Regions from separate parts of the Microbispora sp. NPDC046973 genome, predicted to be linked through region 1. Evidence: riboswitches for the same ligand, from Rfam matches in the RefSeq annotation. Region 1 holds a riboswitch; the other holds the start of a gene.
What was found. A riboswitch is a leader RNA that binds a small molecule or an ion and turns the genes downstream of it on or off. The one in region 1 is predicted to bind thiamine pyrophosphate.

Region 1 (7,325 bases):
ACGGCGCTCGCCAGCAGCACGGCGTCGCAGCCCAGCTCCATCGCCAGCGCGGCGTCGCTCGCCGTGCCGACGCCGGCGTCGAGGATCACCGGCACCGTGGCGGCCTCGACGATGAGCTCGATGCTGTGCGGGTTGCGGATGCCCAGACCGGAGCCGATCGGGGCGCCGAGCGGCATCACCGCGGCGCACCCGGCGTCCTGGAGCCTGCGGGCCAGCGCCGGGTCGTCGCCGATGTACGGCAGCACCACGAAACCGTCGGCGACCAGCCGCTCGGCGGCGTCGAAGGTCTCGATCGGGTCGGGCAGCAGGGTCCGCTCGTCCGCGATGACCTCCAGTTTGACCCAGTCGGTCTCCAGCGCCTCGCGGGCCAGGCGGGCGGTCAGCACCGCCTCCCCCGCGGTGAAGCAGCCCGCCGTGTTCGGCAGCACCTTGATGCCGCGGGCGCGCAGCACGTCGAGCACCGAGCCGCGTGACTCCGGGTCGAGCCTGCGCATCGCGACCGTCGTCAGCTCGGTGCCGGACGCCTCCAGCGCCTGGTCCAGCACCTCCAGAGACGGTGCGCCGCCGGTGCCCATGATGAGCCGCGAGGTGAACTTCTCCCCGCCCAGCACGAAGACGTCGTCGGTCATGCTCACCCTCCCTGCACGGCCGTGAGCACCTCGACGCCGTCGCCGTCGGCGACCGGCGTGGAGTCCCAGGCGCTCCGGCTCACCACCTCGCCGTTCACCGCCACCGCGACCCCGGACGTGAGGGGCGTGAGGGTCCGTACGGCGTCGCCGACCGTGGCGCCGTCCGGCAGTTCGGCCGCGCCTCCGTTGATCGTGACTTTCATTGGCTGAATCTCCCTGGATCGCAGAACCTGGCGACCGGGGGCACCTCGTCGCCGGTGAGGAACGCGGCGACGGCGTCGGCGGTGATCGGGGACAGCAGCACCCCGTTGCGTCCGTGCCCGGTCGCCGCGAGCACGCCGGGCGGCCCGGCGGGGCCGATGAGCGGCAGGTTGTCGGGCGTGCCCGGGCGGAAGCCGGCCGTCGTCTCGGCCAGTTCGAGCTCGGTGATGCCGGGCACCAGTTCGCGGGCGTCGCGCAGCAGCTCGTACACGCCTCCGGCGGTGACCCGTGCGTCGTACCCCATCTCCTGCGTCGTCGCGCCCAGGGTGATCTCTCCGTCGCTCCGGGGGACCAGGTAGGCGGGGGAACCGTGCACCAGCCCCCTGACGCACCGGGTGAGGAAGCCCCGGGGCCCGCGCAGCCGGAGGATCTCGCCCTTGACCGGGCGTACCGGCAGGCCGGGCAGCAGGGACGCCGACCACGACCCGGCCGCCACGACGACCTGGCCGGCCGCGACGGCGGCGCCCGACTCCAGCCGCACGCACGGAGCGCCGGGCCCGCGGGAGTCGATCCCGGCGACGCGCTCGGTCACCAGTGTGCCGCCCGCCTTCTCGAACGCCGTGAGGAGGGCGCGCACGACCCTGCGGGGATTGACCCACGCGTCGTCGCGGGCCAGCAGCCCACCGCGTACGGAGGGGGAGAGCATCGGCTCGAAGGAGCGGCACTCGCGCCCGGTGAGCCGCTCGACCCGCAGGCCGAGCGTCTGCTCGAAGGCCGCGAGGTCGTCGAGGACGGCCATGTCGTCCGCGCCGCGGGCGACCTCCAGCGTGCCCTCGGTGCGGTAGTCGAGGTCGGCGCCGGTCTCGTCCTCCAGCTCCGCCCGGAACGCCGGCCAGGCCGCCAGCGACGCGAGGCCGAGCCGCAGCAGCGGCTCCTCCGTGTAGGTCACCTCGCTGACCGGTGCGAGCATCCCCGCCGACGCGTGGGTGGCGCCGCCTCCGGGCGCGGGGTCGACCACCGCCACCGACAGGCCCCGCCGCGCCGTGCGCCAGGCCGCGGCCAGGCCCTCCACCCCGCCGCCCACGATCACGACGTCGTAGCCGGCCTGTGCGCCGGACTGCACGCCGGACTGGGCGCCGGATGGCGGTGTGCGGGACACAGCGCTCCCTTCGCCGGCATTACCCGGATCAGGTCGGGGCGGTCGAGAGCCTCACGCTCTCCTCTCAGCCCGGTCCGCCGGGCTCCCGCGCGTCTTACGCACACAAGGGTAGTACGCCGCTCACAACGGCCGATCGCCGGACCGATGATGACGGGGGCCGTCCGCCGTCACACGAGGACGAGCGTTCACCGACCCGACGGAGGTGCCTCATGGCCACCATGTTGTATTCGGCCACCATGTCCCTGGACGGCTTCATCGCCGGGCCGGGCGGCGACATGTCCTGGCTGACCGAGCACCTCGGACCCAATCCGGCCGTGGACGGGCTCGTCGGCGAGATCGGCGCGCTGCTCGTGGGCAACCGCACCTTCCGCGGCGACGACCCGCATCGCGGCACCCCGCAGGAGGGCGCGTTCGGCGGCACGTGGAGCGGGCCGCAGTTCGTGCTCACCCACGACGTCCCGGCCGCGCCGGTACCCGGCGTGACCTTCGTGACCGACCTCGGCGCGGCCGTCGCGGCGGCCACGTCGGCCGCCGGGGACAGGTACGTCAACGTGCTCGGCGCCGACGTCGCCGCGCAGTGCCTCGACGCGGGCCTGATCGACGAGATCCTCGTGTGCGTGGCTCCGGTCATGCTCGGCGACGGCGTCCGGCTGTTGTCCCGCCCCGGCGGCGCCCGGGTCCGGCTCGAACGGATCGGCCTCACGCACGTGCCGCACGCGACGAACATCCGGCTGCGCGTGCTCCGGTGAGAACGCCGGACGAGACGCGGCGGGGTTCACAACGTGGGCCCCCGCGGAAGTGCGCGGCAATTGCCCAACTCGTTATGGGGGGCCCGTTGGCCAGGGCCCCCGTTGACAATCTATGGTCAAGCTGTGGATCACGTCGTGGTGGTGGGTGCCGGCCTGGCCGGCGTGCGAAGCATCGAGGCGTTGAGGTTCCGTGGGTTCACCGGACGCATCACGCTCATCGGCGAGGAACACCATCGCCCCTATGACCGGCCGCCGCTGTCGAAGGCGGTGCTGCTCGGAGAGACCGACTCGACCGTGGTCGACTCCGACCTCGACGCCCTCGACGTACGGCTGTGCCTCGGCACGGCGGCCAAGGGCCTGCGCGAGGGCGTGCTGGAGACGACCGAGGGCGAGCTGGAGTACGACGGCCTGGTCATCGCCACCGGCGCCACGCCGATCCGCCTGCGCGGCGAGGGCCGTCAGCACGTGCTGCGCACGATCGAGGACGCGCTCGCGCTGCGCGAGCGGCTGGTCCCCGGCGCCCGCGTGGCCGTCGTCGGGGCCGGCTGGATCGGCGCCGAGGTCGCCACCGCGGCGGCCAGGGCCGGTTGCGCGGTGACCGTGGTGGAGGCGGGGGAGACCCCGCTCGCCGTGGCGCTCGGGCCCGAAGTGGGCAGCCACACCACCGACTGGTACGCGCGGGCGGGCGTCGAGCTGCGCCTCGGGGCGTTGGTCGGCACCGTGGACCCCGACGGCCTCACGCTCATGTCCGGCGCCCGGGTGCCGGCCGATGTGATCGTCACCGGCGTCGGGGTGCGCCCGGCGGTCGACTGGCTGAAGGGGTCGGCGGTCCGGGTCGACGACGGGGTGGTGGTCGACGAGCACCTGCGCACGTCGCTGCCCAACGTCGTGGCGGTGGGCGACTGCGCGAGCTGGTGGTCGCGCAGGTTCGGCGCCCGGCTGCGGGTCGAGCACTGGGACACCGCGCTCCAGGCTCCCGACACGGCCGCCGCCACCCTGCTGGGCGAGGAGGCGGTCTACGACCCCGTGCCGTACTTCTGGTCGGAGCAGTTCGGTCACATGGTGCAGTTCGCGGGTCACCGGGAGGCCGGCGACCGCATGGTGCTGCGCGGCGACCCGCGCAGGGACGCGAAGTGGGCGGTGTGCTGGCTGACGGCGGACGACCGCCTCGCCGCGGTGCTCACCGTCGACAGGCCGCGCGACGTGGTGCAGGGCCGCAAGATCATCGAGGGCGGTCAGCGGCTCGACCCCCTGCGGGTGGCCGATTCGGCCGTGCCGCTCCGCGACTGCATTATGGCCTAATCGAGGTGTTTCCTGGCAGCTCCGCTGTGGTAATGGTGGACCCGTGACGCTTACTGTTGCGCAGATCGACCGGGAGACCGACCAGCTCGTAGGGGAATGGCTCCCCCTCTCGGAAGCCGCCAAGAAGCTGGGACTCAACATCGGCCGCGCCAAGCAACTCCTCAAGGACAAGAAGCTCGTCGGCGTCCGGCGGGGCGGCGGCGAGCCGCAGATCCCGGCGGTGTTCATCGCGGACGGCGAGGTGCTCAAGGGCCTGCCCGGCACGCTCACCGTCCTGTCCGACGCCGGGTACGACGAGGTGGAGTCGATCCGGTGGCTGTTCACCCCGGACGACTCGCTGCCAGGGTCCCCGATCGACGCGATCGTGAAGGGCCGGCACACCGAGGTCAAGCGCAGGGCCCAGGCCCTGGGCTTCTGACCTCGCCGCCGCATGGCATTGTGGTCGGGTGAACGACATCCGGCGACAGCGCCTCGCGCAGGCCAGGCTCTACCTCTGCACCGACGGCAGGAGGGACCGCGGCGACCTGGAGAAGTTCCTCGACGCGGTCCTGTCCGGCGGCGTGGACATCGTCCAGCTCAGGGAGAAGGGCCTGGAGGCGCGCGAGGAGCTGGATCTGCTCGAGGTCTTCCGCGCGGCCTGCGACAGGCACGGGGCGCTGCTGGCGGTCAACGACCGGGCGGACGTGGCCTACGCCGCCCGGCCCGACATCCTGCACCTCGGCCAGGACGACCTTCCGGTCCCGGTGGCCCGGGAGATCCTCGGTCCCGATGTCCTCATCGGCAGGTCCACGCACTCGGCGGCCGAGGCGTCGGCCGCGGCCGTGGAGCCGGGCGTGGACTACTTCTGCTGCGGGCCGATCTGGCCCACACCCACCAAGCCCGGCCGCCCGGCGCCCGGCCCCGCGCTGCTCGAGCACGCCGCGCGCCTGGGCGCCGACCGGCCGTGGTTCGGCATCGGGGGCATCGACCTGGGCAACCTCGACGAGGTGATGGCGCACGGCGTGCGCCGCGCCGTGGTCGTCCGGGCGATCACCGAGGCCGACGATCCGGGCGCCGCGGCCGCCGCGCTCAAGGCCCGGCTGTCCGCCGTCCCGCTCTGAGCGGAAGGCTTCCGCCGGGCCCATCGCGTCGCGTCAGGTGCGGCGGGACGTGGCCGCCACGGCCAGGGCGGCCAGTGCCGTGCGGGCCTCCTCCTCGATCGGCGCCTGGTCGAGGGCGTGCAGCGCGTCGTCGAGGTAGCGCTTGATCATGCCCTCGCACGCGGCCAGCGCGCCGGTCTCCTCGATCACCGTGCGCAGCCGCCCGACCCCCTCGGCGTCCAGCTCGGGGTCGCCGAGCAGGGCCCCTACGACCGACGTCTGGGCGGGGGTGGCCGAGGCGAGCGCGCGGGCGATCAGGACGGTCCGCTTGCCCTCGCGAAGGTCGTCCCCGGCGGGCTTGCCGGTCTCGGCCGGGTCGCCGAACACGCCGAGGATGTCGTCGCGGAGCTGGAAGGCGATGCCCACCTGCTGGCCGTACTGCACGCAGAGCCGGTCGATCCACGCGTGCCGGGCCCGGGCGGCGAGGACGAGCCCGAGCCGCAGTGGCTGCTCCACCGAGTATTTGCCGCTCTTGTACAGCGCCACCCGCAGCGCGCTGTCGAAGGTGCTCTCGCCCTGGGCCTGTTCGAGCAGGTCGAGGTACTGCCCGCACATCAGCTCGGTGAGCATGTAGTCGTGCATCGGCTGGGCGACGGCGATCGCCTCCGGCGCCAGGCCGCTGGTGCGCCACATCTCTCCGGACCACACCAGCAGCAGGTTGCCCAGCAGCACGGCCGAGCCCTCGCCGAACTGCCGCGCCGAGCCGTGCCAGCCCGCCTCGGCGTGCATCCGTTCGAACCGGCGGTGCGCCGACGGCATGCCCCGGCGCACGTCGCTCGCGTCCATGACGTCGTCGTGGATGAGCGCGCTGGCCTGCAGGAGTTCCAGCGAGGCGGCGGCGAAGCGCAGTCCCGGCTCGTCGCCTCCCCCGGCGGCGCGCCAGCCCCAGTAACAGAAGGCGGGGCGCAGCCTCTTGCCGCCGGCCAGGAAATCCTCCGCGGCGGACAACAGGGCGGCCAGATGAGGGTCACCGAAGTGTGGTCGCTGCCGGTCGAGGAACTCCCGGAGTGCGAGGTCCACCTCCGTACGGATGGAATCGAGCGAGGCGGCGGAAGCGGTCATGCTCTGAGACTAACCGGGGTTGATCCAGGCACCCAGCAGCAGATCCCCTCCAAGTGGGCCAACTCACTCTGATACGGCAAATGTCCACATAGCAAGACCGTGGAGGCCGTGAAAACCGCCATCGCTGTACCCTTGCCGGTATGGCTCTCGGTCTGCCCTCGCGGCTTCCTGATCGCGTCCCGACGGTCCGCGAACTGCTGGCCGCGGGCGAGCGCTCGTTCTCGTTCGAGTTCATGCCGCCGAAGACCGACGAGGGGGAGCGCCAGCTGTGGCGGGCCATCCGCGAGCTGGAGGCGCTGCGGCCGACGTTCGTCTCCGTGACCTACGGCGCCGGAGGCTCGACCCGGGACCGCACCGTGGACATCGTCGAGCGGCTGGCGCACGAGACGACGCTGACCCCCGTCGCCCACTTCACCGCGGTCGACCACTCGATCCGCGAGCTGCGCCACCTCGTCGGCAGGTTCGCCGACGCGGGCGTGCGCAACATCCTCGCCGTACGCGGCGACCCGCGCGGCGGCAACCCCCTGGACGAGTGGGTCAAGCACCCGGAGGGCGTCCTGTACGCCGAGGAGCTGGTGCGGCTGATCCGCCAGGCGGGCGACTTCTGCGTGGGGGTGGCCGCCTTCCCGTACAAGCACCCGAGGTCGGCGTCCATCGAGTCGGACACCAAGTATTTCGTGCAGAAGTGCCGGGCCGGCGCGGACTACGCGATCACCCAGATGTTCTTCAGGGCGGAGGACTACCTGCGGCTGCGCGACCGCGTGGCGGCCCAGGGGTGCGACACCCCGATCATCCCCGGCATCATGCCCGTCACGCAGATGAGCACGATCGCCCGGTCGGAGCAGCTGTCCGGCGCGCCGTTCCCGCCGGAGGTGGCCGAGCGGTTCGAGGCCGTCGCCGACGACCCGGCCGCGGTCCGCCGCCTCGGCATCGAGCACGCCGTGGAGCTGTGCCAGAAGCTTCTCGACGAGGGCGCGCCCGGGATCCACTTCATCACCTTCAACCGGTCGAGCGCGACCCGCGAGGTGTTCCAGGCGCTGCACAGCGTGCCCGCCGCCGTCGCCGGCTGAGCCGGCGCGGTCCT
Region 2 (7,325 bases), on a different contig from region 1:
CGGCGGGAGTTCGTGCGCACGCTGCTGCGGCGGCGGCGCGGACTGCTCGTGCAGGTCATCGCGGCCTCGCTGCTGCTGCAGGTGCTGGGCCTGGCCCTGCCGCTGCTGACCGAGCTGCTGCTCGACACGGTCATCCCGCGAGGCGCCTCGGCCCTGCTCCCGCTGCTCGGCGTGGGAGTGCTCACCCGGCGCGGCACCGGCGACCTGGTGACCCGGGCCACCAGCGTCACGACGCTGCGCGAGTTGCTCACCGGCCAGATCGTCACCGCGCTCCTCGACGGGCCGCTCGCCGTCGGCTACCTGGCGCTCGTCTATCTGCGCGACCCCGTCTTCGGAGCGGCGCTGACCGGCGTGGTCGCGCTGCAGTCGGCGCTGCTCGCGGTCATGTCCCGCCGCGTGCACCGGCTGGCTCAGCAGGAGCTCGCGGCGCTGTCGGCCTCGCAGAGCAGCCTCATCCAGACGATCAGCGGGATCGAGACGCTCAAGGCGTCGGGCGCGGAACGCAGGGCGATGGAGCAGTGGTCGTCCCACTTCGCCCGGCAGCTCGACGCGGATGTGCGCAGCGGGCTCACCCACGGCCTCCTGGAGGCCGCGCTGTCGGCGATCCGCGTGATCACCCCGCTCGGGCTGTTGTGGCTCGGCACCTGGCGGGTGCTGGACGGGCAGCTCAGCGCGGGCGCACTCATCGGGCTCAACGCCGTCGTGCTGGCCGCGCTCACCCCGCTCGCCTCGCTCATGGCCGGCCTGCAGAGCCTCCAGCAGGCGGGCGCGCGCTTCGACCGGCTGACCGACATCCTCGCCTCCACCCCCGAGCCGAGCCAGGGCATCGAGGTGCTCCGCCTGCGCGGCGCGATCGAGCTGCGCGATGTCGGCTTCCGGCACGACCCGCGCGGGCCGTGGACCGTGCGCGGCGTGTCGGTGACGATCCACCCGGGGCAGAAGGTCGCGCTGGTGGGAGCGTCCGGCTCGGGCAAGAGCACGCTGGCCCGGCTCCTGCTGGCGCTGCACGCCCCGGTCGAGGGCGAGATCCGCTACGACGGCGTCCCCGCCGCCGAGCTGAACCTGAGCACGCTGCGCCGCCAGTTCGGGGTGGTCACCCAGGATGTGGCCCTGTTCAACGGCTCCATCCGGGACAACATCGCGCTCAACGACCCCGACGCGCCGCTGGAGCGGATCACACAGGCCGCCGAGCTGGCGGCGCTGCACGACGAGATCACGGCCATGCCCATGGGATACGAGACCGTGCTGACCGACGGCGGCGGGCTGTCCGGCGGCCAGCGGCAGCGCCTGGCCCTGGCCCGCGCCGTGCTGGCCCGGCCCAAGGTGCCGCTGCTGGACGAGGCCACCAGCAACCTCGACAGCGCCACCGAAGCCGCCGTCGAGGCGAACCTCGCCCGGCTCCCCCAGACCCGGATCGTCATCGCCCACCGGCTGAGCACGGTCAGGGACGCCGACCTCATCCTCGTCCTCGACTCCGGACGCGTCGTGCAACGCGGCACCCACGACCAGCTGATGGCCCAGGGCGGCGCGTACGCCGCGCTCGTCGCGGCCGGCGCGCGCTCGCGGTAGCCCTCATCCGGCCCGGCGCGATCGACCGGCCGCGGCGACGGCGCGGTCCCGCCACCCGGTGAGACCCGCCCTGCCGGCGAGCCGCGCGAGCCTGGCGAGGTGGCGCGCCGCGGCGTCGTCGTCCCCCGTCGCCGAGGCGAGCATCGCCAGGAACCAGTCCACCGGCCCCAGGAAGGCGATGGCGGCTCCGACGGAGATCCGTCCCTCGTAGGGCAGGAGGGCGGAGTACGTGGCCGCGCAGGCGTGGACGTCGCCGACCGCCGCCTGCGCGGCCCCCTGAAGACAGGTCAGGGTCAGCCACGACCAGTCGCGCGGCGCCTGCCGCCACCCGCCGGCGGCCGGCTCGCGCGCCTCTTCCCTGCCGCCTCGCTCACCCCGCAGGAGCACGCGGAGCGCCTGGTCGGCACAAGGGCTGGCGCCGGCGATCGAGCCGATCAGGGGCTCCGCCTCGCCCATCGTCCCTTTGTCGTAGGCGAGGAGGATGCGACCCAGGGACACGACGGATCCCGCGTACCACATGCCGATGCGTCCGGCCTGCCGGTCGAGGTCGGCGTAGAGGGCCTCGGCGTCGTCATGGCGTCCGCAGAGCGTGAGCCGCCCCGCCCGCCACATCGTGTGCTGGAAGCGCGGCCAGGGCAGCGGCATGCGGGCCAGCATGGCGTCGCACCGGGCGGCCGCCTCGTCCGCTCCCGCGATGTCGAACACCTCCATGCGGCGGTAGGTCCACATCATCTGCGCGAGCAGCTCGAACTCGGGGGTCCGGGTCTTGTGGCCCAGGTCTTCGAGTTCCCCGGCGATCTCCCGCGCCTCCTCGGTGTAGATCGAGCTGGGGATCGACAGATAGCGGGCGTTCAGCGCACGCATCAGCAGGTGCGGATCGCCGAGCCCGCGGGCCGTCTCGACCGCCTGCGCCGAGTAGAGGTGGCAGCGCGGGTCGTCGGACCCGTCGTACAGCTCCTGGGCCAGACCGCCGAGCAGCCGCACCCGCTCGGGGCCGGCGGTCTCGGGCACGGCGTCCAGCGCGCGCTCGAACCGGTGCACGAGCTGGAGTTCGACCTCCTCGTACGGGTTGCGCAGGTTCCAGATCGAGGGCGCGTCCAGCGCGGTGAGCGCCCGGGCGCGCAGCACGGGCCCGTCGGGACCCGCCACCCGGTCGGCCGCCCGTATCGCCCGCGCCCGCACGCCTCTGGCGGCCAGGGCGTCGCCGGCGTCCAGCAGGGCGCGGGCCTGCCGCAGCAGCAGCTCGACGTGGTCGGCCGGGTCGCCGGCCGCGGCCCCGTGCGCCTCGACCGCACGGCCCCACCAGGTGGCCGCCTCCTCGTAGGCCAGGCGGAGACCCGACTGCTCGGCCATCGCGGCGGCCCAGTGCGCCGCCTCCGCGTACGCCACGGGCCCGGCGTGGATCGCGTGGTGGGCGATGACGGCGACGTCGGCGCCGGGCCGGTCGACCAGCGCGTTCATCACCTGCCGGTGGATGACGGCCCTGCGCAGCGGCGGGATCTCCCGCAGGAGGGTCTCCCGCACCAGGTCGTGGGCGAAACCCGTCCGGCGCCCGGCGACGACGACCAGGCCGGTCCGCACGGCCTGGTCCAGCAGGTCGTACACGGGCGCCGCCCACGCCTCGCCCACGACGCCGGGATCGAAGTCCCTGCCGATCACCGCGGCGATCTCGAGCACCTCGGCGACCCGCGGATCCAGCGCCGCCAGCCGCTGGCGGATCAGGCCGGCGACGGCGTCGGGCACCGTCTCCAGCGGGCGGCCCTGCGCGAGCAGCCGGGCCGTCTCGCGGACGAAGAACGGGTTGCCGCCGGTGCGCCGGGCCAGCAGGTGGACGGTCCGCTCGTCGACCTCCGCGCCCGCGGTCACGGCGATGGCCCGGATGGCCGGGGTTTCGAGGCCCCCGAGCCGGACGCGGAGCAGGTTGTATCGGGCGAACCTGGCGAGCAGGTCATCGAGCGGTCCGGCCCGGGCGGTGTCCCGAAACGCGGTCACCAGCGTGAGCGGGACATCCTCCGCCGCCTCGCCGGCGAGCGCCGTCACGTCGCGCAGCAGCCCCAGGGTCGCCGAGTCGGCCCACTGGAGGTCGTCCAGGACGACCACGATCGGCCGGTCCCGGGCGGCGGCGCAGAGCCAGTCGGCGACGGCCTGATGACGCCGCTGACGCGCGCCCTGTGCCGACCCCTGTGCCGATCCCTGTGCCGACTCCCGCGCCGGCCTCTGTGGTGGTTCCTGCGGGGCCTCCTCGCCGAGCAGCCCGGCCAGGGCCCCGGGGTCGGGAGCCGGATGAACGCGCTCCAGCGAGCGCAGAACCCGGATCCACGGCCGCAGCGGCAGTGCGCTGTCGAGATCGTGGCAGCCACCCCAGAGGGTCAGGTGTCCCCTCTCCGCGCACCGGTCCCTGAACGCCTTCAGCAGCCAGGTCTTGCCGATGCCCGGTTCCCCCGTCACCGCGATCGTGCTCACCCCGCCGCCGAGCATCGCCTCCATCTCCGCGAGCTGCCGGTCACGCCCGTGCGGCGAGCGCGCCTCCCCGGGAGCCGGCCGGGCGGACGCGGGTACGGCCGGCTCGCAGGAGGTGGGGGAATGCGGACCGGTGGGAGACGGGGCGGTGAGAGACGGGGCCTGGCGGAGGATGTCCTTCTCCAACGCCCGCAGCTGCGGGCCCGGATCGAGCCCGAGCTGATCGGCGATGAGGCTCCTGGCACGCCGCAAGGTGGCCAGCGCGTCCGCCTGGCGACCGGCCCGATAGTACGCGAGGGCCAGCAGCCACCACAGCCGTTCGCGCAGCGGATGCTCCCCGGCCTCCGCCTCCAGGTCCTGGATCACCGCCTCGGGCCGGCCCAGGTCGAGCCGTGCCTGTGCGCGGCGCTCGACGGCGACCAGCCGCAGCTCGTGGAGGCGGCTCACCTCGGTGGCGGCCCACAGCTCGCCCGCGAAGTCGGCGTACGGCAGGCCGCGCCAGAGCCCGAGCGCCTCGTCGAGCAGCGCGAGCGCCCGGGCGGGCGGCCGGCGCTCCGCGTCGGCGACGAGCTTGCCGAACCGCAGCGCGTCGACGTCCGAGGTGGCGAGCAGATACCCGGGGCGTTTCGCGACGAGGAGCCGGGGAGGGGTGCGCGGCGCCCGCTGCGGTTCGATCACACGACGCAGGTTCGAGACGTAGACGTGGATCGACTCGAGTGCGGTCGCCGGCGGCGTGCCGCGATAGAGGTCCTCGATCAACGTGTCCGTCGAGACGACCGCGCCCGCGGCGAGCACCAACCGGGCCAGGACGGCCCGTTGCCGCGGGCCTCCGACGCCGACCGGCGCCTCGCCGTCCCGGACTTCGAAAGGACCCAGAACCCGGAATTCCACTGCCCCCACGGCCTCCCTGCCGGTGAAGGCCGGCGCGGGCCTTCCCTGGGCGGCAGTCTCGAGGCGTCGTCTTGCAACTCACTTGCCTATGGGTGAGAGACCGGCCGGAGGGAGGAGCCGCGCGCCTCTAACGGCGCTCCCGCAGGCGGCGGGCCGGGAGAGACAGCGCCACGGTCGCCAGCCCGGCGACGAGGAACGCGGCGAGCGCCGCGTTCATCCAGGGCTGGTGGACGAACCCGAGGGCGAGGCGGACCTCGGTCCAGATCCCGTCCCACCAGCCGACGGTCGGGGTGGAGGTCACGATCCAGTACGCCGCGAACCCGAGGATCCACGGCACGATCATGAGCCAGCGGGAGGGGGCGTCCTCGGCCGTGTTCCACCGGGCGGCCCCGCCGAGCAGGAAGTAGTCCACCACGAGCACGGCGAACATCGGCACGAACACGGCCCCGATCACGCTCAGGAACGCGCCGTAGGAGTTCACGTCGGCGAACAGCGCGATCAGGGTCGTGAGCAGGCCGATCACGACCGAGATCGCCCGGCGGTCCCAGCGCGGCGCGAGGTTCTGGATCGACACGGTCGTCGAGTAGACGTTCGCGAACGACTGGTCGGCCTCGCGCAGCACCAGGATGCCGAAGAACACGACTCCGAGAGGGGCGGCCACGAACGGGTCCCACACCTTGTCGCCGTCGTTGCCGACCAGGGCGAGCGCGGCGATGCCGAGGGCCAGGCAGGCCACCTGGGCGATCGTGTATCCGACGACCACGCCGGTGAACGCCGCGCCGCTCGACCGCGAGTGCCTGGCGTAGTCCGCGGCCATCGGCACCCACGACACCGACAGCGCGATGACGTAGTCGACGGCGGGGGCGAAGGCGTCCCAGGAGCCGCCCCCCACGGACGGCCCCTGCCGGAACAGGGCGACCGACAGCCAGATCATCGCGATCACCACGCCCGCCGTGACGTACCGCCGCAGCAGCCGCAGCGCGCCGAGCGGCCGGATCGTCAGCGCGATCGTCAGCGCGCCCGCCGCGACCGCCCACACCGCGTACGGCACCGCCGTGCCGAACAGCGCCTGCGCGCCGTTGGCGATGACCCACAGCTCGAAGGCACCCCAGCCGAGCATCTGCACGATGTTCAGCACGGTCGGGATGTACGAGAGGCGGGCCCCGAACAGGCCGCGCAGCAGCACCATCGCGGGCCGCCCGGTGCGTACGCCGGGGATCGCGGCCAGGCCGACCATCGCCGTCCCGAGCAGGCTGCCGACGACGGCGGCGAGCACCGCCGCGGTGAAGGTCAGCGGCTTGCCGCCCAGCGGGTCGAGCAGGAACAGCGCCCCCGAGAAGCCGAGGAGGCTGACGCCGAGGTTGGCCCAGAAGGCGCCCTGGTCGAGCACGCCCAGGGTCCTCGGAGCCTCCTCGTCAAGAGTGAGCGGAACCTCCGCGTGCGCGTCGTCGACGACGGCAGAAGTCATCACACGCTCCCTACGCCGGCATTATCCGGACAGGTTCATGCGGTCGGCGGCACGATGTGGATCCGCCCTCTCAGCCCGGTCACGCCCGAGCTCCCGCGGGTATTGATGATGTCTTTGGGATTATGACACTTCTTTGACCGTTTTCCTACGCCGCCCCGGTCCCTACGCCACGTAGGGCGCCTCACCGGTCTCGCTCACCATCGGACGCCCCGCGGCGGCCCAGGAGCGCATGCCGCCGTCCACGTTCACGGCGTCCCTGCCGATGTGGTTGAGCCACATCGCGGCGTGCGCCGACCGGCCGCCGACCCGGCAGACCACGTACACCGGCCGGTCGTGCGGCACCTCGTCGACCCGCACCTGCAGTTCGCCGAGCGGGATGTGGACGGCGCCGGGAGCGTGGCCGGCCACCCACTCCTCGTTCTCGCGGACGTCCAGCAGGTACGCGTCCTCGGGCAGTGCCTCGGGGGCGATTTCCGGCAATGTCATGCGCCCATTCTGACGGCACACCGCCGATGCCCGGGCCCATGCGGCGAGCTGTGACCCACGGTGGTCCGCGGCCCGGTTCGTCGCCGATCTCGACGCGCTCGACGCGCTCGACGCGCGGCGCCGGCCGGCGAGCTCCACGGGGTGCTCCTTCGCGGGCCTACTTCAGCAGGCGGGACAGCCGGCGGTCGGCCAGCGGCTTGCCGCCGGTCTGGCAGGTCGGGCAGTACTGCAACGAGGAGTCGGCGAACGACACCTCCCTGATCGTGTCGCCGCACACCTCGCACGCCTCGCCCGTACGGCCGTGCACGCGCAGACCCGACTTCTTCTCCGACTTGAGGTCCTTGGCGGCCAGCCCCCTGGCCCGCCCGACCGCGTCCCGCAGCGTGCTCACGATCGCGTCGTGCAGGTCGGCGACCTGGCCGTCCGTCAGCGTTCCGGCGATCTTGAAGGG

Region 2: it holds a riboswitch for thiamine pyrophosphate, as region 1 does, so the genes downstream of both, ABZ860_RS00390 (cytosine permease) here and thiO (glycine oxidase ThiO) in region 1, are expected to answer to the same signal.

Annotation. Positions count from the first base shown of each region.
Region 1 is NZ_JBEYWQ010000002.1:350,124-357,448, reverse strand. It holds gene ABZ860_RS05710 (thiazole synthase) at 1-629, opposite strand, end outside; gene thiS (sulfur carrier protein ThiS) at 632-832, opposite strand; gene thiO (glycine oxidase ThiO) at 829-1,989, opposite strand; TPP riboswitch at 1,978-2,088, opposite strand; gene ABZ860_RS05695 (dihydrofolate reductase family protein) at 2,199-2,738, shown strand; gene ABZ860_RS05690 (FAD-dependent oxidoreductase) at 2,862-4,040, shown strand; gene ABZ860_RS05685 (Rv2175c family DNA-binding protein) at 4,084-4,458, shown strand; gene thiE (thiamine phosphate synthase) at 4,496-5,140, shown strand; gene ABZ860_RS05675 (polyprenyl synthetase family protein) at 5,174-6,241, opposite strand; gene metF (methylenetetrahydrofolate reductase [NAD(P)H]) at 6,382-7,311, shown strand.
Region 2 is NZ_JBEYWQ010000001.1:79,122-86,446, reverse strand. It holds gene ABZ860_RS00400 (peptidase domain-containing ABC transporter) at 1-1,569, shown strand, start outside; gene ABZ860_RS00395 (BTAD domain-containing putative transcriptional regulator) at 1,573-4,929, opposite strand; gene ABZ860_RS00390 (cytosine permease) at 5,048-6,388, opposite strand; TPP riboswitch at 6,379-6,495, opposite strand; gene ABZ860_RS00385 (rhodanese-like domain-containing protein) at 6,551-6,874, opposite strand; gene ABZ860_RS00380 (Fpg/Nei family DNA glycosylase) at 7,032-7,325, opposite strand, start outside.